DNA from 3 places in the Nocardia sp. NPDC058058 genome. Region 3 is predicted to be linked to each of the others. Evidence: riboswitches for the same ligand, from Rfam matches in the RefSeq annotation. Region 3 holds a riboswitch; each other region holds the start of a gene.
What was found. Region 3 has a riboswitch for cobalamin ahead of ACFVUS_RS00770 (methylenetetrahydrofolate reductase). Riboswitches for the same ligand answer to the same signal wherever they lie in the genome.
Positions count from the first base shown of each region.

Region 1: it holds a riboswitch for cobalamin, as region 3 does, so the genes downstream of both, metE (5-methyltetrahydropteroyltriglutamate--homocysteine S-methyltransferase) here and ACFVUS_RS00770 (methylenetetrahydrofolate reductase) in region 3, are expected to answer to the same signal.
Region 2: it holds a riboswitch for cobalamin, as region 3 does, so the genes downstream of both, ACFVUS_RS06200 (CbtB domain-containing protein) here and ACFVUS_RS00770 (methylenetetrahydrofolate reductase) in region 3, are expected to answer to the same signal.

Region 1 covers NZ_JBHVSA010000003.1:1,546,974-1,556,776, reverse strand. Annotated here, with positions in the region: gene ACFVUS_RS31065 (hypothetical protein) at 1-21, opposite strand, end outside; gene ACFVUS_RS31060 (GNAT family N-acetyltransferase) at 451-1,110, opposite strand; gene ACFVUS_RS31055 (hypothetical protein) at 1,229-1,858, opposite strand; gene ACFVUS_RS31050 (hypothetical protein) at 1,957-2,250, opposite strand; gene ACFVUS_RS31045 (HIT family protein) at 2,590-3,033, shown strand; gene ACFVUS_RS31040 (hypothetical protein) at 3,086-3,775, opposite strand; gene ACFVUS_RS31035 (hypothetical protein) at 3,790-4,371, opposite strand; gene metE (5-methyltetrahydropteroyltriglutamate--homocysteine S-methyltransferase) at 4,643-6,907, opposite strand; cobalamin riboswitch at 7,047-7,285, opposite strand; gene ACFVUS_RS31025 (ABC transporter ATP-binding protein) at 7,505-9,313, shown strand; gene ACFVUS_RS31020 (ABC transporter ATP-binding protein) at 9,310-9,803, shown strand, end outside.
Region 2 covers NZ_JBHVSA010000001.1:1,331,018-1,340,820, reverse strand. Annotated here, with positions in the region: gene ACFVUS_RS06220 (FAD-dependent oxidoreductase) at 1-777, opposite strand, end outside; gene ACFVUS_RS06215 (hypothetical protein) at 971-1,201, shown strand; gene ACFVUS_RS06210 (hypothetical protein) at 1,202-2,371, opposite strand; gene ACFVUS_RS06205 (hypothetical protein) at 2,412-2,801, shown strand; cobalamin riboswitch at 2,867-3,007, shown strand; gene ACFVUS_RS06200 (CbtB domain-containing protein) at 3,047-3,262, shown strand; gene ACFVUS_RS06195 (CbtA family protein) at 3,284-4,132, shown strand; gene ACFVUS_RS06190 (histidine phosphatase family protein) at 4,129-4,698, shown strand; gene ACFVUS_RS06185 (alpha/beta fold hydrolase) at 4,700-5,575, opposite strand; gene ACFVUS_RS06180 (hypothetical protein) at 5,690-6,196, opposite strand; gene ACFVUS_RS06175 (hypothetical protein) at 6,392-6,721, shown strand; gene ACFVUS_RS06170 (pyridoxamine 5'-phosphate oxidase family protein) at 6,888-7,304, shown strand; gene ACFVUS_RS06165 (cytochrome P450) at 7,307-8,521, opposite strand; gene asnB (asparagine synthase (glutamine-hydrolyzing)) at 8,518-9,803, opposite strand, start outside.
Region 3 covers NZ_JBHVSA010000001.1:154,041-163,843, forward strand. Annotated here, with positions in the region: gene ACFVUS_RS00725 (MlaD family protein) at 1-172, shown strand, start outside; gene ACFVUS_RS00730 (MlaD family protein) at 160-1,203, shown strand; gene ACFVUS_RS00735 (MlaD family protein) at 1,203-2,306, shown strand; gene ACFVUS_RS00740 (MlaD family protein) at 2,303-3,382, shown strand; gene ACFVUS_RS00745 (MlaD family protein) at 3,379-4,338, shown strand; gene ACFVUS_RS00750 (hypothetical protein) at 4,362-4,955, shown strand; gene ACFVUS_RS00755 (hypothetical protein) at 4,982-5,119, shown strand; gene ACFVUS_RS00760 (hypothetical protein) at 5,419-6,183, shown strand; gene ACFVUS_RS00765 (carbonic anhydrase) at 6,189-6,812, opposite strand; cobalamin riboswitch at 6,979-7,208, shown strand; gene ACFVUS_RS00770 (methylenetetrahydrofolate reductase) at 7,341-8,288, shown strand; gene ACFVUS_RS00775 (ABC transporter substrate-binding protein) at 8,378-9,430, shown strand; gene ACFVUS_RS00780 (FecCD family ABC transporter permease) at 9,427-9,803, shown strand, end outside.

The sequences.
Region 1 (9,803 bases), on a different contig from region 3:
CGCGTCCCAACCCACCGTCATTCCGAACTCCCCGATTCGCTTCACTTACGCAGGAGACCCTGCCATACCGGCCCGACAGACATCGACTCCGTGAGCGCTCGGAGGGGTTTTACAGCGACATGCTCTGCGCGACGCGAAATGCCTTCAGGAGCCGCCGCATTCGCGCTCGGCGATCACGACGCACGGCAACCCGCCTCCGCTGCGAGATGCCGGGCCGATCCCTCGATGGTCGGGTGGTCCCCCAAAGATCAACATACGCAGCTGGATTTCCGACCGGCTCGTCGGCCGCAGCGGCCCGGCCATCGGCAATAGCGTGCGCTCGATCGATCCCAGATGACCTCGGCCCGTTGGTCTTCCCGAGATCCGGCACCCGGCCGTTCCGAACAGCGCGGGGACGCGGCATTACGTGCGTTGATCACTGACCGAAATTTGCGGCGGTGTCCTCGTTGGTCAAGTTGGGTTGGTCCGGCGGAGCATGTTCGACGGCGTCTCGGTCGACGACGGTGCCGGACCGCCGTCTGGCTGACCGTGATGTACGGCCCACTCATGGGCAAGGATCGACATCACCGTGGCGTCGATCCAGCGGTTCTCGTAACGCAGCGACTCCCGCAGGGTGCCCTCCGCGCGGAAGCCCACCTTCTCGTAGGCGCGGCGCGCCCGAGGATTGAAGTCGTAAACCTCCAGCGAAATACGATGCAGCCGAAGCTCTTCGAAGCCGTACCCGACCAGCAACCGGGTGGCCTCGGTGCCCAGCCCACGCCCCTGCCCGGGCGGGCCCAGCAGAATCCGGAAGTTGCAACTGCGGTTGCCCGGATCGTATTGGTTCAGCACTGCCTCGCCTACGCACTGTCCGGTGGCTCGTTCGACGATCGCGAGGTCCATTCGATCAGGCTGCTCGGCCCGCGTCAGATACCACTGACAAAGCTGTTCGTAGTGCGCCGGCTGAATCGGAGCGTGGGCCGCGGGCGCATCGTGCACGCTGCCGGTGAGCCGTCGCACGTCCGGGTCGCTCAACGCCTCGACGATGGCCGGGAGATCACAGTCAGAGAAGCTGCGGAGCTCGACTGTCCTGCTCCGCAGGGTGGGTTTGGCGGTGAATGGCTGTGACACCCGGTCGATTATGACTCGATCGCGCCGAGCGCCCGCAGTCGGTCACGGCTCGGCGAGATTGCCTGACCGGTCAGCGCGACATGCGGCCTGCCAGGATCGCGGATTCGAGGGGATCCGGTCATGTCGAAATACGGACGTCCGCACCACCTTCCCTCCCCTGCCAGCCGGGACCATGATTTGTCGGGTTTCGGTCTTCGGCCAATGCGATCGAGCCTTCTTGCGCGAACCGGCGGAGTTGGGACGCATCGGCGGTCCGGAGCTGTTCGGTCGAATACCCGTGTGGTCTAGCCAGGAGTGCCATGCCTCGAATCCCGAAATCGTATGTCTCGGGCTCCAATTCGAACGGAAGGGGCAACTCCAGCACATCGCGCAGCGCCCAGACGAGCTCGTCGGCGGCCTTCTCGTAGACCGCGTACTGCGCCGGGCAGCGGATCCGCCGAAGCCAATTGCCATGGAACGTAAGAGAGTTGTCCGTTGGCGGTTCCCAGTCCCGCGAGATGAGCAGTGCCTCGCCTTCGGCGGAGATGCGTTGCACACCGAGCATCTTGTTGGACGACACCTCGTACTCCACCTCTGACGAATAGCGCCGGAACTGGACGTATCCGCAGTCCGTCGAGAGCGCCATCTCGCTGCGATCCGGGAGTGTGAACAACGTCCATGCCAAGGCTTGGCTGTACCAATCCCATACAGCTTCGACCGCGGATTCGACCTCCTCCCGCGCGTGCTCGCCAGCCTCGTCGAGTCCCACATTTACCTCCTGGCCCGTGCAATGATGCGACGCTACCCACGCAGGCCGACATCACTCGTCAAACGATGAGTGCGTTCTGTTCTACTGCCGGGAGCAGCTCAGCGTCGACGGAACCAGCGGCGGCGGGCAGGTGGCTGCGCGGGAGCGCGATACCAGAACGCCTTGGGGCGGTCCTCCTGCATCTCCTCCCAGAGCATGAATGTGCGGGAGCTCAGGTTGCCGATGAACAGTGCCTCTTCGGCGGTGAGAGATCGATCGGTATCCCTGGCGAGCTTTCGGATTCCGCCGATCACTTGGTACAGAGCGTCGATCGTGGGGTCCGCCACCGAGCCGAGTTCGCGGACGCGTTCGGTGCCCAGAACGAAATTCTCGAAATCGAGCGCGAACGTCATCGCCGGTTTCGGCTCGGCGCGTACTTCGTCAATCAACTCTGTTGTGGCGATGACGAATTGGCCCGTCTCTCGGTCCAGTACGAACCCGACGATGGTTCCGTCGGGTGCTTACTCGAGCCACATCGTGCGGTCCTGATGGAAGAAGAAGGCGGGAAGATCCACTGGCACTACAACTCTCGTCCGTGATTGCGATACCGGTGAGTCTAAAGTCTCGAGAGCGGGCGACACCGGTGTGCGGGTATCGGTGGAGCGGGGGGAGGGTGTCGGTGCGAGTCGCCATGGCCAGTGGATGTCTCAGCGCTTCGCGCGGCGGAACAGTGCGTCGGTCGGTACTGTCACATGGTGGGGAATGAGTGTCTGATCTGTGAAAAACATCGTGGCAGGGGCCGTTTGGTCGGTCCGGTGATCTACGCCGACGAATTGGTGGTGGTGACGCATCGGCCGCTGTCGGAGGGTGTGCCGATGCCCGGGTATTTGTTCGTCGAAACCGTGCGTCACACACCGACATTGGCGGATCTGAGCGATGATGAGGGTGCCGCGGTCGGGTGGGCGGTGCGCCGGGCGGCATATGCGTTGCGCGCCGAGCTGTCTCCGGAATATGTGTTCTCGGCGATTACAGGACGCAGTGTCGCGCACTTTCATCAGCATGTGTTCGTCCGGCCCGCGGGCACTCCGGACACGGTGGACTGGTTCGCCTCCTGGAGTGATGGGCGGCATGTCGATGAATCCGTGTTGGCTGCGCTGTGCGAACGGCTCGCCACACATTTCACGCCGAACACGTGAGGACCTGCTCGTCAGCCACGCCGGACGAGACGATGCTGATTCGCACGCCGGTTCAATCGGCCACGTAGAACAATCCCCAGTGTCGTCGCTCGGCCTCGTCGACGACCGCGGCCCAATCCCGCAGCAGCTCTGCGCATTCGTCGAAATTGTCGAACGGGGAGACATACTCGCTGATCTCCGCGGTCATCGCGGGGCGAAGCTCTTCGAGTCGATCGGCGCATCCACGCCACGCCCGCGCCAAGGTGGTGACCTCGGCCGGGGAGAACGCCGTCATCGAACCTTGGGAGATTTTGTCGATCGGCAAGCCGCCGAACGTATTCGGGCCGTACGTTTCATCGTGGTTGTCCCCCAGCAGTCGGCCGAGGAACCGGTTGAATGGATCGACCAGATCCGCAGGCGTCTCTGGTCGTTCGCGAATGTCCTCCCACAATTTCCCCAGACCCCAGTGGGGTTTGATCGATCCGCTGCACGCCACTCCGCGAAACTTGTAATCGCCGTACCAAGGCGCCACTTCCGAAGGCGCCCAACGGAACCGGGATTCATCGTCACGCGGCTTGTGCGGCACATATTCCTCTGCGTCGGGGTAGATCAGATCCCAGATCGCCTCCATCGCATCCCGGTTCACGGCTTCGGCCAGCCGATCCCAGTGTGCGATGACCGCGGAAAGATCAAGTCCCATGCACGCATCATGGGCTTCGCCGCGATCGAACGCCAGCGGATACCGCCCGACGGTGCCGGGCATCCGCGGCGATCCGGCTAGGTTGGGATGATCTGCAATCCGTCGACGAAGGTGTCGATATCGGGTTGATATAGGTCTCGATCGGCGGCGGGGGTGTCGACCATCATTCGAATCGGGTACAGCAAATCGCCTGCGCGGTAATCGAGATCGAGGAACTCGCGATAGCGGTCGACCTGATCGGGACCGGATGCGACGAGAATTCCGCTCGCCCGATTGCCGCCGAGGCGGCACAGTTGAATTTCCTCGGTTCGCCACTGTTTCCAATTACCTTGCATGCCATATGCCATGGACATGTTGGCGCTGCGTGGAGCGGACACCGTGAAGGTGACACTCGGGTTGCCGGCGCGGCCGACGTGCCGGTCGGCGAGACGCAGTATCGAATCGGCTCGGACCGGCGGGGTTACCTCCCAGCCTCGCAGGTCCGGAAGTCGCAGCGTGAAGGGCACTCCGGCGCGCGGTTCGCTGGTGATGACCGATCCGTTGGCGGCGGCAGCATCACAGGTGGTGCGCGCCGCGGGAGTCGAGGTCGTGTGCGCCGAATCCGGCCCCGACCCGCCGCAGGCGGTCACACTCGCCGCCACGGCAGCGGTCAGAAACACATGTCGAATCCTCATCACGATGGGCAGCATATCGGTACCAGAATTACCGTATTCACCGCGATACTCGCGGCTGATTTCGGCAGCTCTATCGGCGAGAACTCGGTGAATAACTCCGGGGGCATGGAGCGATAGCGGCATCGGGCACAGACAAGTGGCTATCGTCGTGCGAATCCATTACATAGTTCCTCGGCACCATTCACGACCCGGAACGGCCGGGATGTTCCGCGCGGAAAGAACACCCCGGCCGTTCGTCAGTGCCGCGCTCGAACGATCAGCGCAGCGACTGCGCCGCCGCGACCAGGTTGCGCAGCGAGGCGGTCACCTCGTCGGTGCGGCGGGTTTTGAGGCCGCAGTCCGGGTTGACCCAGAGCCGTTCGGCGGGAACGGCTTTGAGTGCCAGGGCGAGCGACTTCTCGATTTCCTCGGTGCCGGGCACGCGCGGGGAGTGGATGTCGTAGACACCCGGTCCCACGCCCAGGTCGAAGCCCGCGGCATTGAGGTCATCGAGGACCTCCATGTGCGAACGAGCGGCCTCGATCGAGGTGACGTCGGCATCGAGGCCCGCGATGGCTCCGATAACCTCACCGAACTCCGAATAGCACAGGTGCGTGTGGATTTGGGTGGCGTCGGCCACGCCCGCGGTCGAGAGCCGGAACGCGTCCACCGCCCAGTCCAGGTACGCGGCCTGATCGGCCTTGCGCAGCGGCAGCAGCTCGCGCAGGGCGGGCTCGTCCACCTGGATGATGCCGATGCCGGCGGTCTCCAGATCGACGGTCTCGTCCCGGATCGCCAGGGCGATCTGGCGGGCGGTGTCGGCCAGCGGCTGGTCATCGCGAATGAACGACCAGGCCAGGATGGTGACCGGTCCGGTCAGCATGCCCTTGACGGGCTTGCTGGTCAGCGACTGCGCGTAGGTGATCCACTGCACGGTCATCACCTGCGGCCGCACCACGTCGCCGTACACGATCGGCGGGCGCACGCAACGCGTTCCGTAGGACTGCACCCAGCCGTTGATCGTCGCGGCGAAACCGTCGAGCTGTTCGGCGAAGTACTGCACCATGTCGTTGCGCTCGGGTTCGCCGTGCACCAGCACGTCGAGTCCGATTTCCTCTTGCAGCGCAATGACTTCGGCGATCTCGGCGCGCATGCGCTCGTCGTACTCGGCCTGGTCGATCTCGCCCTTGCGCAGTTCGGCGCGTGCGATCCGGATGCGAGAGGTCTGCGGGTAGGAGCCGATGGTGGTGGTCGGCAGCAGCGGCAGGTTCAACCGCTCCTGCTGCAGCACGCGCCGCTCATCGGCCGGGGTGCGGCTGCTCGCGCCGGTGTCCAGACCGGCCAGACGCTCGCGCACCGACTCGACCCGTAGGCGGGGATCGGCTTTACGGTCCGCCACCGCGGCGCGCGCGATGTCGAGTTCAGCGGCGACCGCGGCCTCACCGTCGGTGAGAGCGGTTGCCAGCACCCGGATTTCGGCGATCTTCTCCGCGCCGAACGCCAGCCAGCCACGCAGCCGCTCATCGAGGTCGGTTTCGGGAGCCAGGCTGTACGGAACATGCAGCAGCGAGCACGAACTCGACACCGCCACCCGCACACCCGCCGCGCGCAGGCCGGTCAACCGGGGCAGCGCGTGATCGGGATCGATCCGCCAGATGTTGTGGCCGTCCACCACGCCCGCCACGATCAGCTTGTCCGTGATCGACTGTGCCGCAGCCACATCGGCGTCCCCACCGGCGACCAGGTCGAGCGCGATGGCCTCGATGCCGGTGTCGGCGAGTGCGGGCAGCGCCGCACCGAGGCGACCGAAGTAGGTGGCCACCAACAGCTGCGGGCGCGCGCTCACCTCGGAAAGCCGCTGGTAGGTGCTGCGCACCGCGCTCAGTTCGGCCTCGGACAGATCGGTGACCAGGCTCGGCTCATCGATCTGCACCCAGCTCGCACCCGCCTCTGCCAGCAGCTCGAGCAGACGCTCGTACAGCGGCAGCAGGCTCGGCAGCAGGTCGAGCAGATCGCTGCCGTCGACCGACTTGGCCAGCTTCAGGAAGGTGATCGGTCCGACCACCACCGGCCGGGCCGGAATATCCAGCGCCAGTGCCTCTTTCAGCTCGGCCAGGGGCTTGTCCGGATGCAGCGAGAACTGCGTGCTCGCTGACAGCTCGGGCACCAGGTAGTGGTAGTTGGTGTCGAACCACTTGGTCATTTCCAGCGGCGCGACCTCGGCATTGCCGCGCGCGGCGGCGAAGTACCGATCCAGCTCGTCGGCGATACCGGAGACCCGCTCGGGCAGCGCGCCCAGCAGGACCGCGGTATCGAGCACCTGGTCGTAGTACGAGAACGTGCCCACCGGAACCGAATCCAGCCCGGCGTCACGGGCGGAGGTGAGCGCGGCGGTGCGCAGTTCGCGGGCGACCTCGTGCAGGGTCGCGGCGTCGGTGCGCCCGGCCCAGTACGCTTCGATCGCCTTCTTGAGCTCCCGGTTCGGACCGATACGCGGCAGCCCCAGCACTGTTGCGGTGAAGGTGTTTTCAGGGTTCGACATCGAATGAACTCCATGGTTCAGCAGCCAGTGACCGCCGCCCATACCGAACGCACACCAATGGAGCCCATAGCAGCATCGTTCCCGTGCCCGGGTCCACTCGGCGCAACGCCCAATCCACGAGGCGACGACCGCCGGATACGGCGTATCCGGCACAGCGGGCAGGTCTTCGGACTCGTGGGCATCGACCCCGATGGGGTCGGCCCCGGCGCTCGTGGCCCGGGGCTGGTCCTACTGACCGTCGCTTCCCAGGCATACTTCCGGCGCCCAGTGCGAATGACGGCTGTCGTTCCCACTCACCGCTGCGGGACAGTCCCGGATTCTCACCGGGTTCCCTCTCACCCGTCGGCGCGCGAACGCACCTGCGGGCTTCGACGCCGTCGGGTTGGGGTCAGGGGCTCCTCGACTCCACCTCCGGCGAACCAGCTGCGGAGGCGAATATAGCGAAAACAGATGGGATAGCGAAAGGCGGGGCTGGTCCATCCCATGGAGTGGACCTGCCGGGCGGGCGGAATCGCGGGCGGCGAGAGCATCGAGCGGGCTGTTCGATCGCCGCACGTAGTTAGTGACAGCCTGTCTCTGTTAGGTTAGCCTTCCTTCGTGACCAAGACGTTGGAACCGTCAGAGTTGTTGCCCGAGATCGATGTCGAGCCCGAAGGTGCGCGGGATGCGGCCGCGGCGGACAAACAGGCCCTCGCCGAGTTGGTGGCACCGGTGCGTGGACGTACCCGGCTGGCCATGGGGTTACAGGTGGTGGCGTCGGCGGCGACGATCGCGCCCTATGTGGCCATCGCCGAACTCGGCAAGACACTGCTGACCGATGCGGCCGTCGATGAGCATCGCGCCTGGATCGTGGTGTGGTGCACCGTGATCGCGCTCGGGGTGCGCGCGGGATTCGGCGGAGCGGCGCTGATGATCACGCACTTCGCCGACGTACGGCTACAGGCGCTGCTGCGGCGGCGGATCGTGGCGGTGCTGGGCACCCTGCCGCTGGGATGGTTCAGCCGCAATTCCTCGGGGCTGGTGCGCAAGGCCGCCCAGAACGATATCGACGATCTGCACTATCTGGTCGCACACCGGGATGTGGAAACCCTTGCGGCAGTGGCGACTCCGCTATTCGCACTGGGCTATGTCATCTGGATCGACTGGCGGCTGGCGCTGTTGGCGGTGCTGGCGCTGCCGATCTACGCGGTGCTGTACGGGTTCATGACCCGCGGCATGGCGGAGAAGATGCGCGAGATGAACACCGGCATCGCCCGCATCAGCGCCACCATCGTGGAGTTCGTCAACGGGATCTCGGTGGTCAAAGCCTACGGGCGCACCGGGCAGGCGCATTCGCGATTCCGGGACGCGGCAATCGATTTCGGTGAATTCTATGCCGGATGGGTGCGCCCGATGCTGCGCACCGAGGCGATCGGGTCGATGGTGCTCAGCGCACCGGTGGTGCTGGTGGTGAACCTGATCGGCGGTATCGCCATGGTGCAGGCGGGCTGGGTGTCGGTGATCGACGCCCTCACCGCGACGCTGGTGGCGATGGCATTGCCCGCCACGGTGATCACCCTCGGGTTCGGGATGCAGGCGCGCCGCGAGGCCGCCGCGGCGGCGGGACGGCTCTCGGCACTACTGAACACTCCGCCCCTGCCCACCCCGGACCGAGCCCTGGAACCCGTTGGGCACGAAGTGGTTTTCGACTCCGTGTCCTTCGCCTACGACGAGCGCACCCCGGCGCTGAGCGAGATCGAACTGACGCTGCGCCCGGGCACCATCACCGCGCTGGTGGGTGCCTCGGGCTCGGGCAAATCGACACTGGCGACATTGCTGCCGCGCTTTCACGACCCCGATGCGGGAGCCGTGCGCATCGGCGGGGTCGACGTGCGCGAGATCGCACCCGAAACCCTGTACCGGCAGGTGGGTTTCGTTCTTCAGGAAGTCCAACTGCTGAGTGTGTCGGTGCTGGACAATATTCGGCTCGCACGACCCGAGGCGAGCCTGGAACAGGTACGCGCCGCGGCCCGCGCGGCCTGCGTGGACGAGCGAGTGCAGGGGTTGCCGCGCGGCTACGACTCGGTCGTGGGCGTGGACGCGCTGCTGTCCGGCGGTGAGGCGCAACGGGTGTCGATCGCACGCGCCCTGCTGGCCGATACCCCGATCCTGGTGCTCGATGAGGCGACCGCGCACGCGGACCCCGAATCCGAGGCCGATATCCAGCAGGCGCTGTCCGCGCTCGCGGTCGGGCGCACGCTGCTGGTGATCGCGCATCGCCTGGACACCATCGTGGGCGCGGACCAGATCGTGGTACTCGATCGCGGTCGCATCGCCGAACAGGGCACCCATGACCAATTGCTCGCCGCCGCAGGGCTGTACGCCCGCATGTGGCGCCACCATCACCTCGGAGGAGACCACCTGTGATCGCCGATCTCGCCGCCATCCTGGGCCGCCCCCATCGCGGCAAACTACGAACCTTCCTGTCCTGGGCCATCGGATACGGTGTGCTGCAAGGACTCTCGGTGGTGTTCCTGCTGCCGATCGCCCGCGCGCTGCACAGCGGTGACTACGGCACCGCCTGGCGCTGGCTGGCCGGTGCGGCCGCGTGCGCGGCACTGTGCTGCCTGGCGCACTATCGCCAGGCCATGGCCGGATTCGAGGTCGCGCTGACGCTGCTGCGCACCATGCACCTGCGGGTGGGTGATCATCTGGTCAAGCTGCCGCTGGGCTGGTTCGGACCCGACACCGTCGGTCGCGCCGCCCAAATCGCCTCCAAGGGAACACTTTCGGTATCCGGTGCGGCGGCGCATCTGCTCACCCCGGTGGTGACCGGGGTCGCCACACCCGCCACGATCGTGCTGTGCCTGCTGGTGCTGGACTGGCGCCTGGGCGCGGTACTGCTGGTGTGCGCGCC
Region 2 (9,803 bases), 1.2 Mb from region 3:
GATGATCATCTGCTTGGGTAGCGGCTCGGACAGGCGGAACGCGGTGAGATAGGAGCGTTGCGCGACCAGCCGGGCGAAGAAACCGCCGCGGTCGAGAATCGGTGTGCCGGTGGCGATCACCACGGTCCGGGCGGTGAGCTCGCCGTGCTCGGTCTCCACGATCAGATCATCGCCGTCGCCCTCGCGCACATCGTGCACCAGCGTCGATTCGAAGATCGGGGTGGTGTGCGCCTCGATCGCCAGGGCCAGCGCCGCCAGCAACGCGGCCGGATCCAGCTGGGCCTGATCGGGCAGGGATACCGCGTCGTGCACCGGAAACGGCACCTCCAGCGCGCCGGAGGTCACCGGCAGCCCCGCGAGCCGCAGCGCCTCCAATTCCTTTCGCACCGCCTTCTTTTCGGCGAACGTCTGCGCGTAGGTGACCGCGTCCTCCCGCTGCACCGGTAGTGCGTGTTCCTCGCAGAATCGCAATAACCACTGCTGCGCTTCACCATTGGCCTCGAGGTAATCGAGCAGCGCGCGATCACCGTGGCGGCGGCGAATGCGCTGGGCGCGGGTGCCCTGCAACAAACTGACCTTTCCGGTGGAGGACCCGCTGGTCGAATCGCCGATGCGGCGGGCCTCGACCACGGCCACCTCCGCACCGCTCTCCGCCAGCAGCAGCGCGGTCGCCAAACCGGTGATGCCCGCGCCGATCACGACGGTATCGAAACGCGATCCGGGCGTCAGCCGCAGTCGTGCGGGCGCGTCGGCGTTCTTCAACCACAGTGAAGTCATGCTCCGGCTATAGCCGGACGGTCCGCGCTCAAACAGTGGAAAAACCGCGCCGATACGGGGGATTGAGTTCGCGGCGAGCGGGTATTGCGGCGATTAGCGCAGCACGTAGGAATTGACCGATTCGAAAGATGAACCGGCACTACATGATTCACCCTGGAGTTGGACAATGAGAAGCTATCCGAACGATCGCCCGATGGTCCGCGGCCGCAGCGGCCTGGCCGGAATCGGCACCTTCCTGGTGCTGGTGTGGCTGGTCATCGGCGCCGTCGCCGCCGGACAGCGGCACTACTTCGACGACGCGCCGACCAACTGTGCCGGCACCTCCACCATCGCGGTCACCATCCTCGCCGGACCGCTCAACTACATGGGCGTGAATCCCAAGATCGACGACTGCAACGTCGACGTGCCGCAGCCCAGCCAGTAATCAATAGCGGTCCCGGTCGCCGTGCGGATCGCACAACCAACCGGCCGGGCCACGCGGATTCGCACACCAGGCATCGAAATCGATTGGCGCTATGCAGTTTCCATTCGATGCCTGGTGTAGCGCGTCCCGCAGCGTATGCATGGCAGCGAGATACAGCTCCATCATCGGAGTGTCGGGCCCGGAGCTCTTGACCAGCAGTTCGAGTCGCAACTCGGCCGGGGGATGAGTTCTGAAGCAGTGCGCGTGTTCCCGGATCGCCTCGAGTGCGATCGGCAGCGGGACGGTCGACGGGATCGCCGTCGAGCGCTCCAGCACGCCCAGGTAGGCCGTCGCCACCGCGCACGCGGCGGCTGCCACCGGGCGAACGAGTTCGGGGACCCCACCGCAGACGATTGTGCGGGCGAATCGATCCGCGCTCAATTCCTCGGCCCAATCCTCGCGCACCTGCGCGGGCAGGTCCGGCCAGATCCGATCGATCATCGCTCGAATCCCCGGTGTCGCCGTCAGCCGCCCCAGTCGGAACAGCGCGTGCGCCAACTCGTGCCCGATCAGAAATCGCTCGCCGAACCACAGCAGTTTGCCGAAAGCCGGTGCGCCGTTGTACCTGCCGTGCCCCGCCGCCGGCAGATCCGAGCGCTCGAACCCGCGCGCTGGTTGCCGGAACGCCCAGAGCAATCGAGCTGCCGCGCGCACCGTGCCCGGTCCGGGCGCGTCCACGAAGACCCGTCCCGGCGCTTCACCGATGAGGGTCATCGCGTGCCGCAGCATATCGGCGAACATGAGCAGCATCGCGCCGTCAAGGAAGACGACCACGCCCTCACCCCGATACGGGGTGCTCGTGCCGTGCGCGCGGCCGCTGCGGCCGGTCTCGACCACCACGCAGTCGCGCAGCGTCCGCGCCAACTCCGGGCGTTCGTGCTCGATTTCGTCCAGAAATGCGGACACGAGCAGTTCCAGCGCCTCCGGTAAACCGAATTGCGAGCGATTCGCCAGCTCGCCGACCCGCAGCGGAACTCCGAGCAGTGCGCATTCCTGCGCCAAATCCCGATCGGACAGCGGCGACGCCGGTGGCCAGGCCCAGCCGCGATCGGAGATCAGCCGGGCCGCCCGCGCACGCAGCGATTCGGGCTGACAGCCGGGCGAATCGGCTTCCGATCCGGCCTCGATCACGGAATAATTCTCTATCATCGCCGACCGCCCGGAGCCCGATATGACAGCGGAACAAGTATTCAATGTCGAAGTGCGCGCGGGTGACCGCGACTTAGCCGAAGAGCTCGGCCAGTGGCTGGAGAAGTCCGGGGTCGAGGAGGTCAGCGTCACCCGCGAACGCGGCATGATCGATCTGCAAGCCCTGGAATACCTCATCTCCGCGACCCTGGTCGAACTGTCCGTACTGGCCCGGCTCGGCTTCTGGATTCGCGAAAAGACGCACTGCCGCACCGTTTACGACGCACGCGCCAAAACGGTACTGACGGAAATGGATTGCCGGATACGGGACGGCAAGATCGTGGTCATCACCAAGAAAGGCGCGACCGTCTACGAACCGGGGACACCGGTCGATCTGAACAAGATCCTCGGCGACGCACTCGGATCCGCCTGAGCGCTACCAGGAAATTCACAGGTATCGATAGCCTGCCGATAGCCATTTCACCGTGCGCGACCACGTTTGACCTGCGCGCACGCGGTTTCGTATCGTTGAGGAACGATGCCTCGAGGAATCCGGTGCAACTCCGGAACGGTCGCGCCACTGTGAACTCCCGCCCGCCGGGAGCGAGTCAGACCCTCGCATCGCGTTCAAATCACCGACGGGGACGCGCACAATCCCCACGAACTCGAGGAGTCATCGTGGCAACCTCATACGTCCCGCGTTCCGGTCTCGGCACCGGATCCCTGGCCCTGCCCACCACCGCGCTCTGGCTGGCCGGCACCGCCATCCTGGCCCTGCTGGCGATCTACTTCATCGGGATCGACCAGGGCGCGGTATCGATCTTCGGCAGCGATATGCATGTGCACGAGTTCGTGCACGACGGCCGTCATTTCCTCGGATTCCCCTGCCACTAGCCCGGGAATCGAGACAGCACAATGGAAAAGCGAATCATCGGCCGAGGCGTCCTGCTGGGCGGACTCGGCGGACTGCTGGCGTTCGCGTTCGCGCGCATCCTGGCCGAACCCATTATCGGCCGCGCCATCGACTACGAGACCGGGCGCGATGACGCCCAGATGGCCCTGGACAAGGCCGCCGGACATCCCATGGCCGATATGGCCGATACCGAATTGTTCACCCGCACCGAACAGGCCAATGTCGGAATCGGATTCGGCATGGTCGTCTTCGGTCTCGCGCTGGGCGCACTGTTCGCGGTCGTCTACTACCTGGCGCTGCGCCGGGCCGGGAACATCGGCCCGCGCAATCTCGCACTGCTCGTCGCGGGCGGAATGTTCCTGACGCTGTACGCGGTTCCGTTCCTGAAGTATCCGGCCAACCCGCCCTCCATCGGGCATCCGGACACCATCAAGGAACGCACCGCGCTGTACGTGGCGATGATCGTGATCACCGGGGTGGCGTTGCTGGCCGCGGTCTGGCTCGGTCGCAAACTCGCCGCGCGACTGGGCAATTGGACCGCGACCATCGCGGCCGGGGCCTCGTTCGTGGTGGTCATGGCCGTGGTCATGCTGATCCTGCCGCCACTGGGGCACCTGTCGGCGAACAAGTCCTTCGGCGACTTCGACACCGAGACACCGCAACCGCTCACCGATCCCACCGGCAAGATCGTCTATCCGGGCTTCCCGGCCGACGACCTGTATCACTTCCGGCTGTATTCCTTTGCCGCACAATTGATCATGTGGGCGGTCATCGGAGTCGGCTTCGCCTGGCTGGCCCCGCGCCTGCTCGGCGAGCGCGCCACCGAAACCAGCACGCCCGCGGCGGCATGAGCGCGGTCACCCGGCTCACGCTGATCACGCACGCGATCACCGATGCCACGCAGAGCGCCAGTTTTCCGCTGGACGAACCACTCAACGCCCTCGGTGATCGCATGATCGGAAAGGTCGGCGCGGTACCCGCCGCCGACCGCACCGTGACCTATCACGCACCCGAAATCCGTACCGGCCAAACCGCATCCGCGCTCGGGCTGACCGGAACCCCGGAGCCCGCCCTGCGCGATCTGGACCACGGTGACTGGTCCGGTCGCAGCATGGACGCCATCGCGCCCGAACAGCTGATGCCCTGGCTCACCGATCCCGAATACCGTGCGCACGGCGGTGAATCGATCACCGATCTCATCGAGCGCACCCGGGCGTGGCTCGACACCCTCGCGGGTCGCGGCGAGCACATCACCGCCATCACCCATCCCGCCCTGGTGCGCGCCGCCGTCCTGTGCGCATTGGCCGCTCCCGCACAATCGTTCTGGCGCATAGATATTCCGCCGCTCACCGCCACCACGTTGCACCACCGCGCCCCGGCCTGGACCCTGCGCGCCACCGCCCTGCCGCTGACCTGAGTCAGCGCAGACAGAGCGAATCCAGGATCTCTGCCGCGTAATCGATGAAGAGCAGATGGCCCGCACCCGAGACCAGATGCAGATCGGTATGCGGGAGCAGGGTCGCGAGCCGCCGGCTCTCCGAACAGGGCAGGTTCGAATCGGCGTCCCCGTGCCAAATCTGCACGGGGGCCGCGATATCGGCGAGATCGAAGCCCCAGGGTTTGCCGAACAGGGAACGCAGATCGGTGGCGAAACCGCGCGGCCCCTGCCGGAACGCCTCGGCGAGATTGGCCGCCATCTTGGCCGCGAGTTCGGGATCGGCGGCCACCCGTTCCTGATCCACCCGAGCCATCTGCGAAATCAGGGTGTCGATACCCCCGCGCTTGCGCACGGCCTTCTCCAGTTGGGCGGCCGCGGGGCCGGTGAGGAACGGAAAGCGTTGCAGCATGGCCAGACTCCGGCGGCGCTTACGAGCCGCCGCGTCCAGATCGCCGTCCGGATGTTTGTCGAAGGGCGCGGGGGCCGAGACCACCGCGATGCCCGACACCCGGTCGGGCAGGCGGTAGGCGCAGGCCAGCGCGTAGGGGCCGCCGCCCGAGACGCCGATGACCGCGAACTGCTCCCATTCCAGGCGATCAGCGAGTTGGACAGCGGTATCGGGCCATTCCACCACCGGTTGAGCGGCGGTCGGACTGGACCCGCCCATACCGGGTCTGTCCACCGCCACCACGCGGATTCCGGCCGCGGCCGCGGCCTGATCGAAAGCCTCGGCCTCCACATGTGATCCGGGGACGCCGGGGCAGTACAGCAGCGGGACGCCCGATGGATCGCCGTATTCGGCGAAGCCCACCGTGCCATCGCCAAGAGTGATCGACCGGGACACGCTCGATGACATCACCTGGGCAGGGTAAGGCCAAAGCCGCCCCGGACCCGCGCGACGCACGCACCGACATTCCGTCCGCGCCCAACACGCCGGAATTGTCTGATACTTCGCTGATTCGAGTCCCGGTCAGCGCGAACGCAGCCGGGAGTTCCGGCGGTCCGGGCGAATGGACATCTCGTGAAAACCGGCCGGGGTCTCGATATGACTCGGACCGCGTAACCGGTTGTGCCGCATACGCTGCGTGCGCTCCTGGAGTGAAATCGGATGCGCGAAATGGATTTCCGCCTGCCGATCGGCGGTCACCACCGTGGCCTCCTGCTCGGGACCGCGCCATTCCGCGATCCAGAGATTGCCGAACACCAGCACGTGCGGCCGACTCTGATCATCCAGGGTGACCTGGACATCGGCTCCGGTGTACTCGCCCCACACCGCCCACCACATCTCCTCGGGCTCCTCGGGGATGGGGCCCGCCGCGCCCACCGCCATATCGTTGTGCCCCAGCCACGTTCGCCACGGCGGGGCCGCCTCACCCTCGGAATCGGTGTGGGACGGGCGAATTCGGAAGTGCTCATCGGCCGCCCGCCACTCCACGCACAGCCCCGACACCGGTAACACCATCTCGTCGAAATCCATTGCTTTCCTTCCGCCGGTCGGAATCGGTGCGCTCGTCACCGGCCGATCTACCGCTTCAAGGTCATATCCATGGACTACCCCGCCTGCGGCGTTATCAAACCGTGATGCCTCGCGTTCGCCCCGTTTGATCCGGCCCCGGCTGGTCATCCTGCTGAAAAGGGCACCCGGGCAGCCGGGTTGATATGAGGACTCGACATGACAAGTGAAGAGGCGATGGAGTTCCCGCCGCTGGACAACGCACCGGACATCTCCCGCGAGACATCGGTGGCAACGGCGGAAGGGCTGCGGGACAACGGAAATCGGATCGGCTATGGGCTCCTAGGGGCGGGCGTGCTGACCGCCTGCGCGACGCTGCTGGCCGGATTGGCCGGGGAGAACGCGATAGGTCTGGGGGCCGCGGTGATCACGGTGATCTGCCTGCTCATCGGTACCGCGCTGACCACGGCGGCGCGGCGCAGAAACGCGGCGATGACCGCCGAGAATGAGGAAACGAGCAGGTGGCAGGTCATTCCACGGGAGGAGTGAGCCGGGCCGAGGAGGTGCGGCGAAGCTGGACGGTTGATCCTCGGACGCGGGAATTTGCTTGCCATGCGACCGTAGGCACGTATCGATTGCCCATCGATCTGCCGTAACTGCGGATTGTTGGCCGAATCCGAGCCTGCGTGTCCGGATTGTCTACTAGCCTGGGCCGATGAGCACCCAGGCTCTTCCGTCCGAACTGGTCGAAGTCATCGGCCGATATCAGCTCGCCTTCCTGATCACCATCGGCGCGCACGACGGCCCGCACACCACCCCGCAGCAGACGATTCTCGACGCGGACCGGGTGCGTCTGCCCGCCACCGGGCCGACCACGCGGCGCAATATCGCTGCGAGCCCGGCGATTACGCTGCTCTGGCCGCCGGTCACGCCCGATGGTCACGCGCTCATTCTCGACGGCATCGCCACCGTGACCGGGGACGAGCTCGATATCCGGGTGACGCGGGCGGTGCTGCATCACACCGCGACACCGGAACCCGGTGCGGCGCGTTGTTCCGGCTGCCGCCGGTTCGTGCTCGACAGCCCGGGCGATATCGCCACGCCCGGAATACAACCCGCGATCATGGCCTGACCTCACACCGCGGCATCGGCCGCCAGCGCGATGTCGAGGCGCTCGTACATCGGGACGAAAGTATTGATCCGGTAGCGCCGCTTGCGGATCGACCAGGGGCGACCGGCGGCCAGCAGCGCCGTCAGGAAGTGTGTCAGTTCAACCAGACTCAGGGCCGCGCCCGGGCACAGATGTTTGCCGCCGCCGAACCACAGCTGACGGATTTCGTTGATATGACCCAGGTTCGGATCGAAGCGGCCGGGTGCGTTGGCGATGGTCCAGGTCATGATCTTGACGCGGTCACCCGGGCGCAGCACGCGGCCGGACAGTTCCACCTCGCCCACCACGCCGCGGCCGACCACCGGCATGGAACTGGTGACCCGCAGGCCCTCGCGAATCGCCGCCGGTAGTCGTTCGGGATCGGTACACAGCCGGGCGTGTTCGCCGGTGTCGTGCAGCAGGGCGACCAGGCGGCCCATGGTGCTGGCCAGGGTGGCGGTGCCCGCGACCACGAGAAGTACCGCGGTGCCGCGGGTTTCATCGATATCGAAACCGAGTGCGCGGCATCTGCCGATCACCGTATCCGGTGCGGCGGTGTCGTAGACCGCGGCGACCGCCGCGCCGATGCGGGCCGCTATGGCCTGACCTTTGCGTGCGTTGCGGGCCGGGACGACGGTTGTCGCCCAGTTCCCTTTGCCGAGATCGGCGAGTGCGGTGACCGCTCGGAACAGCTCTTCGTACGCCGCGTCATCGGGCAGCACGGGCAAGCCGACCAGGTCGGTCATGATCCGCCCGGTGAACACCCGGGAGAAGGCCGCGATATCGACGGTGCGGCCCGCGGCGAGATCGGCGCGCAGGCGCGTCAGCATCGGGCCGACCGCGCGTTCCACCATCGCCTCCGAGCGCGCCCGGGTGAACAGGTCGTTGACCTGGGCGCGGAACGCGGTGTGCTGCTCGCCCTCGAAATGCTCGAGCACGAAATCGCCGAGCATCTGCGACCACCAGTGACCGGAAGCGCCGTCGTGCACGATGCTGAAACGCGCGCTGTCGGAGTGGATCTCACGGGCCAGGCGCGGGTCGGTGACGACCCAGCCGAGACCGGGCACTTTGCGCAGCGGGCGAGCCAGCGGTGCGGCCGTGAGCAATACGGCCAGACCGGGTTGTGCGCAGGCGTGCAATGCGAGTTCATGCCACTCGGCGGCGCGGCGGGTCCGCACGGGGGTGTCGGTGTGGATCATGCCTTGGCCCCGCTGCCGGTCCACGCTGTCGCGGCGGCCGATTCGATTGCGGTCGTGGTGAATTGATCCAGCACCAGATGCGTGCACAGCACCGCCATACTCGCCCATTCGGCGGCTGCGCCCGCCCAGGTCCCGGACTTGTCCACCGCGGTGCGCCAGATCCGTTCGGTGGCAACGGGATCGAAGAGTCCGTAGCGCTGGACCGCGGCACGCGAGAGATGGTCTCCGGCCAGATCGGCTCCGGGGCCGCTCAGATACCAGGCGCTGATCGGTGTCATGAACGGCTTCTTGCGGCGGCGCACGATCGGCTTGGGCAGGATGTCGGCGACCGCGCGTTTGAGCACGTATTTCTCGGTGCCCAAGTGCACCAGCATATTCGGATGAATCTCGGCGCAGATATCGATGACATCGCGATCCAGGAACGGCACCCGCACCTCGATGCCATTGGCCATGCCGAGCCGATCCGAGATGGGGAGCACCCAGTGCGGCAGCCGGGTGTGGAACTCGAAATGCAGTTGGCGATGCAGGGTGGTGTGCGCGGGCGGGGCGGGCAGTGCCGAGGGCCGGGGGAGTCGTTCGGTGAGCGCCGGTGCGATGGCCTCACCCAGGGCGCTCCACAGGTAGATCCAGGGCGGCACCTGTCCGAAATGGTCCGTGTACTCATCGAAACGTGCGGCCACGCCGGTGATATGGCGATCGATACCGCTCGGCGCGCCGATCCACTTGGTGGCCTGCTGCCACAGCAGCGGTTGCAGCGCACCGAGTCTCAGCGATTCGAGTTTCGCGCTGACCTTCATCAGCCGGTAGAAGTCGTATCCGGCCAGGAGCTCGTCGGAGCCGTCACCGCTCATGGCGACGGTCCAGCCGTGCTCGCGCGCCATCCCGGTCAGCTCCAGGAACGGTGTGGCGACGCCGCCGTACCAGAACGGGGATTCGAAGTGCCACATACTCTTCGGCAGCAATTCGCAGGCGCGAGCGCCCGTCATCGCGGCTTCGTCATTGCTTACGCCGAGAGACTGCGCGACCAGGCGTGACATCGAGGTCTCATCGTGAATCTCGCCCGGGAGCGCGAGGCTGAGGGTGGGCAGCGGAGAAGCGCAGCGCCGCGCCGCCACCGCGGCGATCGCGGAGGAATCCAGGCCGCCGCTCAAGGCGACTCCACCGCGCACCTCGTCCGGAATGCGTTTGGCCACCGCGGCGGTGAAGCGATCGTTGAACGCGTCTATCGCCGCGCGACCGGTCAACAGCGGCCGGTCGGGGTCCGGGCGCTCGAAAACCGTGA
Region 3 (9,803 bases):
GGACGCGGTCGATGTGCTCGGCCGGCTGCCCGGATTGCTGCAATCGCTCGACGCGCTCGTCCCGCCGACCGGATCAGCGGTGGAGCTGTCCTGTTCGCGGGGTAATGCCGAAGTGCCGCAGGTGTTTTCGGTGCTGATCGCGGGGCAGAAGGTCGCCATATGCAAACAGTGAAACCGACCTGGCGGCAGCGGTTGCGGGTGCTGTTCGAACAGCGCTCGCGCACCGAACAGGCGACGCACCGGCGCGAGCTGCGCTACGGGGTGCTGGCCACCGTCGCGGTGCTCATCGCGGGCGGTATAGCCGGCGCCACCTACGTAATGCCTCTGGGCAAGAACACTTTCACCGCCGAGCTGGAGGAGGCGCAATCGGTGAAGCCCGGCGACGACGTGCGCCTGGCCGGTATCCCGGTGGGCACCGTGAAATCGCTGGATCTGCGGCCCGATCGGGTGCTGATGAACTTCACCGTCGACACCGATGTCTTCGTCGGCAGTGAGACGACCCTGGATATTCGGATGCTCACCCTGGCCGGTGGCCACTATGTGGCGCTGTTCCCCGCCGGTTCCCGTCCGCTCGGCTCGGGGCATATCGCCGCCGATCGGGTTCGGCTGCCCTACAACCTGATTCGCTCATTCCAGGATGCCACCGAACCGGTGAGCAAGCTGGACGGGGACGCCTGGCGCAAGAACTTCTCGGCCCTGGAACAGTCGATCACCGCCAATCCCGATGCGTTGCGCCAACTGCTCGGCGGCGTCGAGAGCCTGGTGGACATCCTGAACAAGCAGAACGCCGATGTCTCCAGCGCGCTGGCGGTCGCCGATGAGTACATCGGCGCGATCAATACCGCGAAATCGGTGCTGGGACAGTTTATTCGGACGACCAACCTGCTGGAGACCACCCTGACCAACTATCGGGTCGAGGTGCGCGAGACGGTCAAAACCCTGGTCCGCATCGTCGATCGCATCGCCGCGCTGCAACCGGCCTGGGAGTCCAGTCTGCGACCGGTGCTCACCCAGCTCGTCGCCGCCATTCCCGAATTGGAAAGGCTCGGCGGCAAATTGGGCTCGCTGGTCGATTCGGTTCAGGACCTCGGCAAACGACTCGGTCAGCTGATCCTGCCCGACGGCGGTATCGGCGTCGATCAGTCGGCCGCCGTGGTGACCGCGCCGCAGCTGTGCATTCCGGTCGCGGGAAAGGCGTGCTGATGCTGTATCGCATGCTCGGCTCGCGCGGATTCATGACGATCTCCGGTGTCGTCGCGGTGGTGATCGTCGCTCTCGCAGCGTATTTCGTCGCGCTGGATCCGGCGAAGAAGATGAACAGCTACTGCGCGGATATGCCCGACACCATCGGGCTGTACACCGGCAATCGGGTGACCATGCGCGGCGTGCCGGTCGGTCAGGTGACCAAACTACAGCCCGGCGGCGCGCGGGTCCGGGTGGACTTCGAGGTGGACGCGCGCTATCCGCTGGCGGCGGACACCGCGGCCACCACGCTGTCCAACACTCTGGTCGCGGATCGCGATCTGGCACTCATCAGCGCCGGAAAGACAAGTGCACGTTGGGAATCGGGGACATGCATCTCGAAAACCCTGACGCCCAAGAGCATGACCGAAATGCTCGACGCGATGGCGACGCTGTCCAACCGGACGCTGGGATCGGACCCCGCGCGGCAGGACGCACTGGGCAATGGCCTGAAGGCGTTGAACAGTGCCACCGCGGGCACCGGCGATCAGATCAACCAGATCATCACCAAACTGGGGACGGCTTTGAACGCCCCCGATGCGGCGATCGGCAGGCTCGGCTCGGTCATCGACGCACTGGCGACCCTGTCGGAAAGCGTTGCGGCGCACTGGGGTGACATCAAATCCATGCTCACCCGGTTCGGCGGGGTGCTCGATCAGGTCAACAATGAACTGTTCACCCAGGTCGTCGAGGTCATCGAGGGCTTTCAGCGCGCACTGCCGCTGCTCAACGACATCACCACGCTCGCGGGCGATCCCGTGCTGAAACTGCTCGACTCGGCGGTGCCGCTGGTGCGGATGATCGGGGCGAATGTCGGCACGCTGGAACAGATCATCCGGATGGTCCCCACCATCACCGGCGCTTTCGCACGCGCGGTCGATCCGCAGACCGGTGCGATCGGGCTCGATTACGCACCGCCGCGCGTGGCGGTGGCCCGGCCCGATGCCGAGGCGGTGTGCGCGGCGGTGAACGCGGTGGCGCCGGGTCGCTGCGCGGGCGCAGCCAATGGACTGGCCGATATCCAACTCCCGCAACTGATACTCGGAATCGTCGGTGCCTCATGAAGCGATCGAATTACGTTGTCCCGCTGCGAGTCCTGCTGATCGTCCCGATCGCTGCCGCGGTGCTGGCCGCCTCGGGCGGCTGCGGTTTCGATCCGGCGTCGGTGCCGGTGCCCGGTGCGGAGGTATCGGGTCCGACCCATCGCATCCAGATGGAATTCACGAGCGCCCTGAATCTTCCGGCGCGCGCCAAGGTGATGGCCAACGGTGCGCGGGTGGGCACGGTGGCCGATGTACGCGTGGTCGATCCGGCCGCGCCGCCAGGAAAGGGCGGCTACGTCATCGTCGATGTCGACATCCTGGATTCGGTGCAGTTGCCGGTGACCACCATCGGTGAGCTGCGGCAGAACACCGTGCTCGGTGACATTCACATCGCGCTGACCACCCCGCCGAATTCGACCGGCGCGAAAATCCCCGCGGGCGGCACGATCCCGCTCACCCAGACCAAGCCGCCGGTGCAGTTGGAAGACACCATGGCGGGGCTGGCGACGTTCATTCAGGGCGGTGCCATCGGCCGGATGCAGGACGCGGTCAACAAGCTCAACGGGGTGCTGCCCGCCGATCCCAAGGAGACCGCGCGCATCGCCGATGTGCTGCACGCCGACTACGTCGATCTGGGAAACAATCTCGCACAGGTGGATTCGTTCCTGAACGGGATCGGGGCCGATGCGAGCGCGGTGGCCGCCGACGCACCGGTCATCAAGGAGCTGCTCACCGATTACGGTGTCACGCAGACCTCGGCCGCGGTGTCCTCGGTGGTCGGGGTGGTGGGCGTACTCGGTCAGCTGGGCGTGGTCGGGCACGCGCTGGTGTGGGCGGCCCCGCTGGTCGATTCCGCCGATGCCGCCGCGAAAGCCTTTCTGCCGCTGGCGTTCACGGGCCGTCCCTTGGACCTGACCGCGCCGTCGAATTTGAACAAGCTGATCGCGCTGCTGCGCGACAAGATCATTCCGTTCGTCGAGCGCGGCCCGAAGGTGAATATCACCGCTGCCACGGTGAGCGGGCCGGACGCGGTGGCCAAGGACGATCAGGTGAACCGGATCGTCGATACGCTGCGCATGATCGGCGCGGTGCGATGAAGGCCGGGGGAGCGGTATCGCTGCTGTCCATCGCGATCGTATCGATCCTGGGCGCGGTGTATCTGGCCTATGGGGTGGTGCGGCTGGACACCTTCGTGGACTACACCACCGCGCGGATGGTGCTGACCAATTCCGGCAGTATCGGGGTGCGATCTCCGGTGCTGCTCAGCGGAGTTCGGGTCGGCGATGTGACCTCGGTGGACACCACCGCGGCGGGTGTCGAGGTGAACTTCCGCGTCGATGACACCTACCGGATTCCGGTCGATTCACGCGTGGTCATCGAGAATCTGTCCGCGATCGGCGAGCCCTATATCGAATTCGTGCCCAATACCGGTGCGGGACCGTATCTGCGATCGGGGCAGACCGTGGCCACCGAGAAGATCCGCATGCCCACCTCGATTCCGGAGGTCGCGCAGCTGGTCGTGAAATTCCTGAATCAACTCGATCCCGAATCCATCAAGCCGCTCATCGAGACCTTCGACAGGGCGCTGACCGGGACCGAAGGCGCGGTGCCGGGCTTGGCGCGGGCGAGTGATCTGCTGGCCGCCAGCATGATCAGCCGTTCGCCGCAGCTGGGTGCGGTCATGACGAACCTGCAATCGCTTGCGGGAGATATGGATTGGGCGGCCCCGGCGATCTCGGCGGGCAATCCGCAGTGGGTGGATTTCGGTGACGGCGTGGACAGGATCGCGGCGGCGTTCGGGGATCTGGTCAAGATCGCCCCGGGTCCGCAGATGTACGCCGAAGGCAATGGCCTCGCGCCGTTCCTGCAGAAACTGGCCGATTGGGTCCGCACCGTCGGACCCGATCTGCAAAAGCTGCTCCCGGTCCTGCAACCGCTGGCACAGACCGGCATCTCGACCATTCCGCAGGTCGACATCAGCAGTCTGCTCGCACAGGCGCTCGCCTCGGTCGGCGATGACGGTGCGCTGCGGCTGCGAATCAACGTGAAGTAACCAGACATGGAGTGTGAGTACAGATGGCGACCCTGATCGACGAGAACATCGAGGAGAAGACCACCGAGCCCGCCGCCACCGGCGCGCGGCCTGCCCGGACCATCGCGGTCCCGCTGTCCACCATGATCACCGCCGCGGTGCTCGCGACACTGGTGATCATCGCCGGAGTGTTTGCGGCACTGTGGATTTCCGCGCGCGGTGACCTGAGCGACAACACCGCCACCGCGGCCGCGAACGAGCACGCCGAACAGGTCGCCACCGATTACGCGGTAGGCGCGGCCACCATCGACTACAAGGACGTGAACTCCTGGTTCGCCAAACTGAAGGCGAACACCACCCCCGTCCTGGCGAACAAATTCGACGCCACCGCCCCCAAACTCCAGGAGATCCTGGTCCCCCTGAAATGGACCTCGACCGCCTCCCCGATCGCGGCCAAGGTCGCCTCGAACTCCGGCGGCATCTACAAGGTGAACGTCTTCGTGAACGTGAACTCCACCAGCGCCCAATCCCCGGACGGCGGCCTCACCACGGTCACCTACAGCGTCACCATCGACACCAACTCCGGCTGGAAGATCTCCGACGTCGGCGGCATGGACGGCGCTCTCCCGCGCAAATAAGGAGGACCCCCATCCACTCCCCGGAATTGATAGCCGAACTGGAGACCACGTTCGGCATCTACATCACCCCCGATGAGATCCCGCAGGCCCGCACCCTCCGCGAAGTCTGGGTGGCGATGGAGCGCAAGTTCCAGCACGCGAACCTCACCCGCCTATACGACTAGTTCTCACTATTCACCCGCCCGTCATTCCGCTGTCAGCAATCATCAAGCGCGCGAAGGGTTTCCGGCCATAGTCTCTGATCGGTCCGGATCCCGGGTGTATACCCGCCTCCTGAGTGGTGGCCCTCGCTGCAACCGAGGGCGTACCCACCGCTCACGCTGATGCCGCCGGAATCGTCCCCCTGCCCGGCGGCATCACCGAACCCTCCTCGGCTCCCGCCACCCCGAATGCCGCGTCTCGGTCGCCGAGATCGCTATTGTTGGCTCCGGGTGCGAGCGAAATGCCTGATCCAGGAGGTGGCGTGCGACGCGTTCCCGTGGAAGTGCCGCTCGCCGCTTCGGGTGGCTGGTTCGATCGGATGATCGTGCTGCCGGGCAAGTTGCCGTTGGCGATTCTGCTGGTGATGTTCGTGATCACCTTCGTGTTCATCCGGTTCAGCGTGCGCATGATTCGTGCCGGGGTGTCGTGGTGGCCGGGCAATATCACGCCGGGTGGCAAACATATTCACCACATGGTGTTCGGGGTGATCTTCATGATCGCGGCCGGATTCGGGGTATTCAGCCCGATCGGGGAGCATTCGCCGTGGCCGGAGTTGTTCGCGGGATTATTCGGGGTGGGCACCGCGCTGGTGCTCGACGAGTTCGCGTTGATCCTGGATCTGAAGGACGTCTATTGGTCCGAGCAGGGCCGGGTTTCGGTGGACGCGGTGGTCATCGGAATCGCGGTGTGCGCGCTCATGCTGCTGGGAGCCACCCCGCTGGGCATCACCGATAATTTCCGCGGTTGGCAGGTCGTGGTCGGGGTGGTGCTGCTGCACGGCTCGCTCGCGCTGGTGACCATGGCCAAGGGCAAGGCCTGGACCGGTTTGTTCGCGCTGTTCATTCCGATCCTGGGCGTGGTCGGCGCGATTCGCCTGGCCCGTCCGCAATCACCGTGGGCGCGTTGGCGATACGCCGCCGGATCGGCGAAGGCGCGCAGGGCCGAGCATCGCGAAGCCGACGTGCAATGGTTCGATCGCCTGCGCGACGGCATCTACAACGCCGTCGCGGGACGACCGAACCAATAGGTCGATCAGGCGTGTTCGCCGATATTGCCGAAGACGCTGTTCAGTTTCGCCTGGCCGTCGGCGAGGTTGTAGGTGACGCACGCGATGGCGAGCTCACCCGCCATGACCCGCTGGGAGATGGCGGTCGAGCGCTGCATGAGCTGGCGCGCGGTCTCCTCGACGTGCCGTCCCTCGAGTTCGTCGACGGTGGTCAGACCCTCGCGCCGGCCGAGCAGGATGGACGGGGTGACCCGCTCCACCACGCTGCGGATGAATCCGCCGGGCACCTCACCGTTGTCGAGCGCGTTGATGGTGGCTCGCACCGCACCGCAGCTGTCGTGGCCCAGGACCACGATCAGCGGCACATTGAGCACCTCGGTGCCGTATTCGATGGAACCCAGGACCGAGCTGTCCACCACGTGGCCCGCGGTCCGGACCACGAACATATCGCCGAGGCCGCGGTCGAAGATGATCTCCGCGGCGACGCGGGAGTCACCGCAGCCGAACAGGATCGCCGAGGGCTGCTGCCCGCCCGCGAGCTTGGCGCGATCCGCGGCCCCCTGGCTGGGGTGCTGCAGTTCACCGTTGACGAAACGCTCATTTCCTTCGCGGAGGGACTTCCAGGCACTGATCGGGTTCGAATAAGGCATAGCTCCCATATTGCCCATTAAACAGACTGGACGCGATGTGAGTTTCGCTGTGCGAGCGCCATCGGTGCGTGATCGCAACCCGTCGGTTGGAGACGCTGCCGGACTTCGCTAGTATTCGCCATCGCAGCTGGTTCGCCGGAGAGGGTATTGAGGAGCCCCTGATCCACTCGATGGCGTCGAGCTCGGTTCGCGCTCGCGCGGCCGGGTGAGAGGGAACCCGGTGGAATTCCGGGACTGTCCCGCAGCGGTGAGTGGGAACGAAGGCCGTGGAAGCACTGGGCGCATGCCTGGGAAGCGACGGCCGATAGGTAGCGCCCCGGTCGTGTGCACCGGGGTCGGCCCGGTGCGGGCCGTCGCCCACGAGTCCGAAGACCTGCCCGTTGCGCCGGATACACCGTATCCGGCGGTCGTCGCCTCGTGGATTGGGCGGTACGCCGAAGGACCGGGGCGCGGATACGCTCCGCGGGCTCCATCAGCGTGCGCTCGCGCCGGGCGGCGGCTCATCGCCGCTGAACATGGAGCTCCTCGATGTCGAACGCCGACAACACTTCCACCGTCGTGCAGAGCCTGCGCGCCCATTCCGGGTCGCGGGTGCCGTTCTCGGTGGAGTTCAATCCGCCGCGCGATGCCGCCGGTGAGGCGCGATTGTGGCGCGCCGCACGCGAATTCGAACGCATGCACCCGGCGTTCGTATCGATGACGTACGGGGCGGGCGGTTCCACCAAGGACCGCACCGCCCGCATCACCGGCCAGCTGGCGCAGGAGACCACGCTGCTCCCGGTCGCGCATCTGACCGCGGTGGGCCACAGCGTGGCCGAACTGCGGGCGCTGGTCGGCTCCTACGCCGACTGCGGAATCCGCAATATCCTTGTGCTGCGCGGAGATCCGCCGGGTGATCCGCTCGGCGACTGGCGCAAGCATCCGGAGGGTCTGGAGTACGCCGAGGAATTGGTGCGCCTGGTGCGCGATCTCGGCGATTTCAATGTCGGTGTCGCCTCGTTCCCGCAGGGCCATCACCGTTCCCCGGACCTGGAGACCGACTCCGCCTTCCTGGCCGCGAAACTCCGTGCCGGAGCGGACTATTCGATCACTCAGATGTTCTTCGATCCCGAGCACTACCTGCGCTTGCGTGATCGCATGGCCGCCTTCGACCCGGTGCAGGGCGCGAAACCCATTATCCCCGAACTGATGCCGATCACCTCGCTGCGCACGGTCGCGCGCGCGGAAGAGCTCAGCGGCCGCGCGCTCCCGGCCGCGATCTCCGAGCGTCTGCGCCGCGCCGCGGGCACCGGTCCGGAGGAGGATCGGGCCGCCGTGCGCGCGGCGGGCATCGAGATCGCCACCGAGATCGCGCAGCGGCTCATCGACGAGGGCGCGCCCTGCCTGCATTTCATCACCCTCAATTTCGCCAAGGCGACGCGCGAGGTGCTGAACAACCTCGGCTATCACGTCACCGCCGCGCCGCTGAGCGCATGACATCGAAACCTGTTCGGTCGCTGAATATTCGCTCCGCTCGCATACCGCGCCGGAGTTTCCATAAGATTCCGATTGGTACGGTGCATTTCATGAAGACGACGCGATCGATGCGGCTTCTGGCTGTGTTCGGAATGATTGGCTGTCTCGTTGCCGGTATCACCGGCTGCGGTACTTCCTCGGATGCGACGACGGCCGGGGACGGCGGCTCCCCGGACCGTCCCGGGCGCACCGGCTATCCGTTCACCCTCGACAACTGCGGCGTCAAGGTCACCTTCGACAAGGCGCCCACGCGCGCCGCGGCGCTGTATCAGGCCTCCACCGAGGTCCTGCTGTCGCTGGGCCTGGCCGATCGCATGGTCGGCACCTCGACCTGGTTCGATCCGGTGCTCCCGGCACTGGCGGCCGATAACGCCAAGGTGCCCCGGCTGGCCGATAACGATCCGTCCTTCGAGGCGGTGCTGGCCAAGGAGCCCGATCTGGTGACCTCGGCCAGCGCGCACACCTTCACCTCGGCCGTGGTGGCCGAACGATCGCGGTTCGCACAGCTGGGCATTCCCACCTATCAGTCACCGGCGGTCTGCACCGGCGCGAAGGTCGACGGTGAAACCGTCACCCGCACAGCGCCGCTCGGCATCGACACGCTGTTCCAGGAGATCACCGAACTGGCTCGGATCTTCGATGTGCAGGAGCGGGGCGCGCAGCTGGTCGATCAGCTGCGCGGCCGGTTGCGCGCCGCGACGGGATCGCGCGATGGTTCCGAGCCGACCGTCGCCTTCTGGTTCTCCGGCGTCAAAACCCCCTATATGGCCGGATGCTGTTCCGCCCCGGGCCTTTACGCCAAGGAGGTCGGCGCGCGCAATGTCTTCGTCGATCAGCGCGAGGACTGGCCCGAGATCAATTGGGAGGCGGTCGTCGCGAGCGATCCCGATGTACTGGTGCTCGCGGACCTGAGCCGCAAACGCATCGAGGGTGATGCGCTGACCACGAAAATCGCCTTCCTGGAATCGAATCCGGCCACCAATCGAATGCGCGCGGTGCAGGGTAAGCACTACGTGGTGATGACCGGTTCGGAACTGGATCCGGGCATTCGCGAGATCGACGCCATCGAGAAGCTGGCGACCGGTCTGGCCACGGCGCGTTGACCCCGGCCCGGCGCGCCACCGCGATCTGCCTGGGTTCGGTTGCACTGCTGGTTGTCTCGATCGCCGTGACGGTGTCCATCGGCCCGGCGAACGTCTCACTGCGCGAGGTGTACGGCATCATCGGCCGGCATCTCGGGCTGGGCACGTTCTCGGCCGGTCGTCTGGCCGACGGCATCGTCTGGCAGCTGCGGCTGCCGCGCGCCCTGCTGGCGGCGCTGTGCGGGGCCGGGCTCGCGCTCTGCGGCGCGATTCTGCAATCGCTGCTGCGCAATCCGCTCGCCGATCCGTTCGTCCTGGGTGTGTCCTCCGGTGCGTCCACCGGCGCGGTGCTGGTGGCGGTGCTCGGCGTCGGGGCCGGGGTACTGACGCTGTC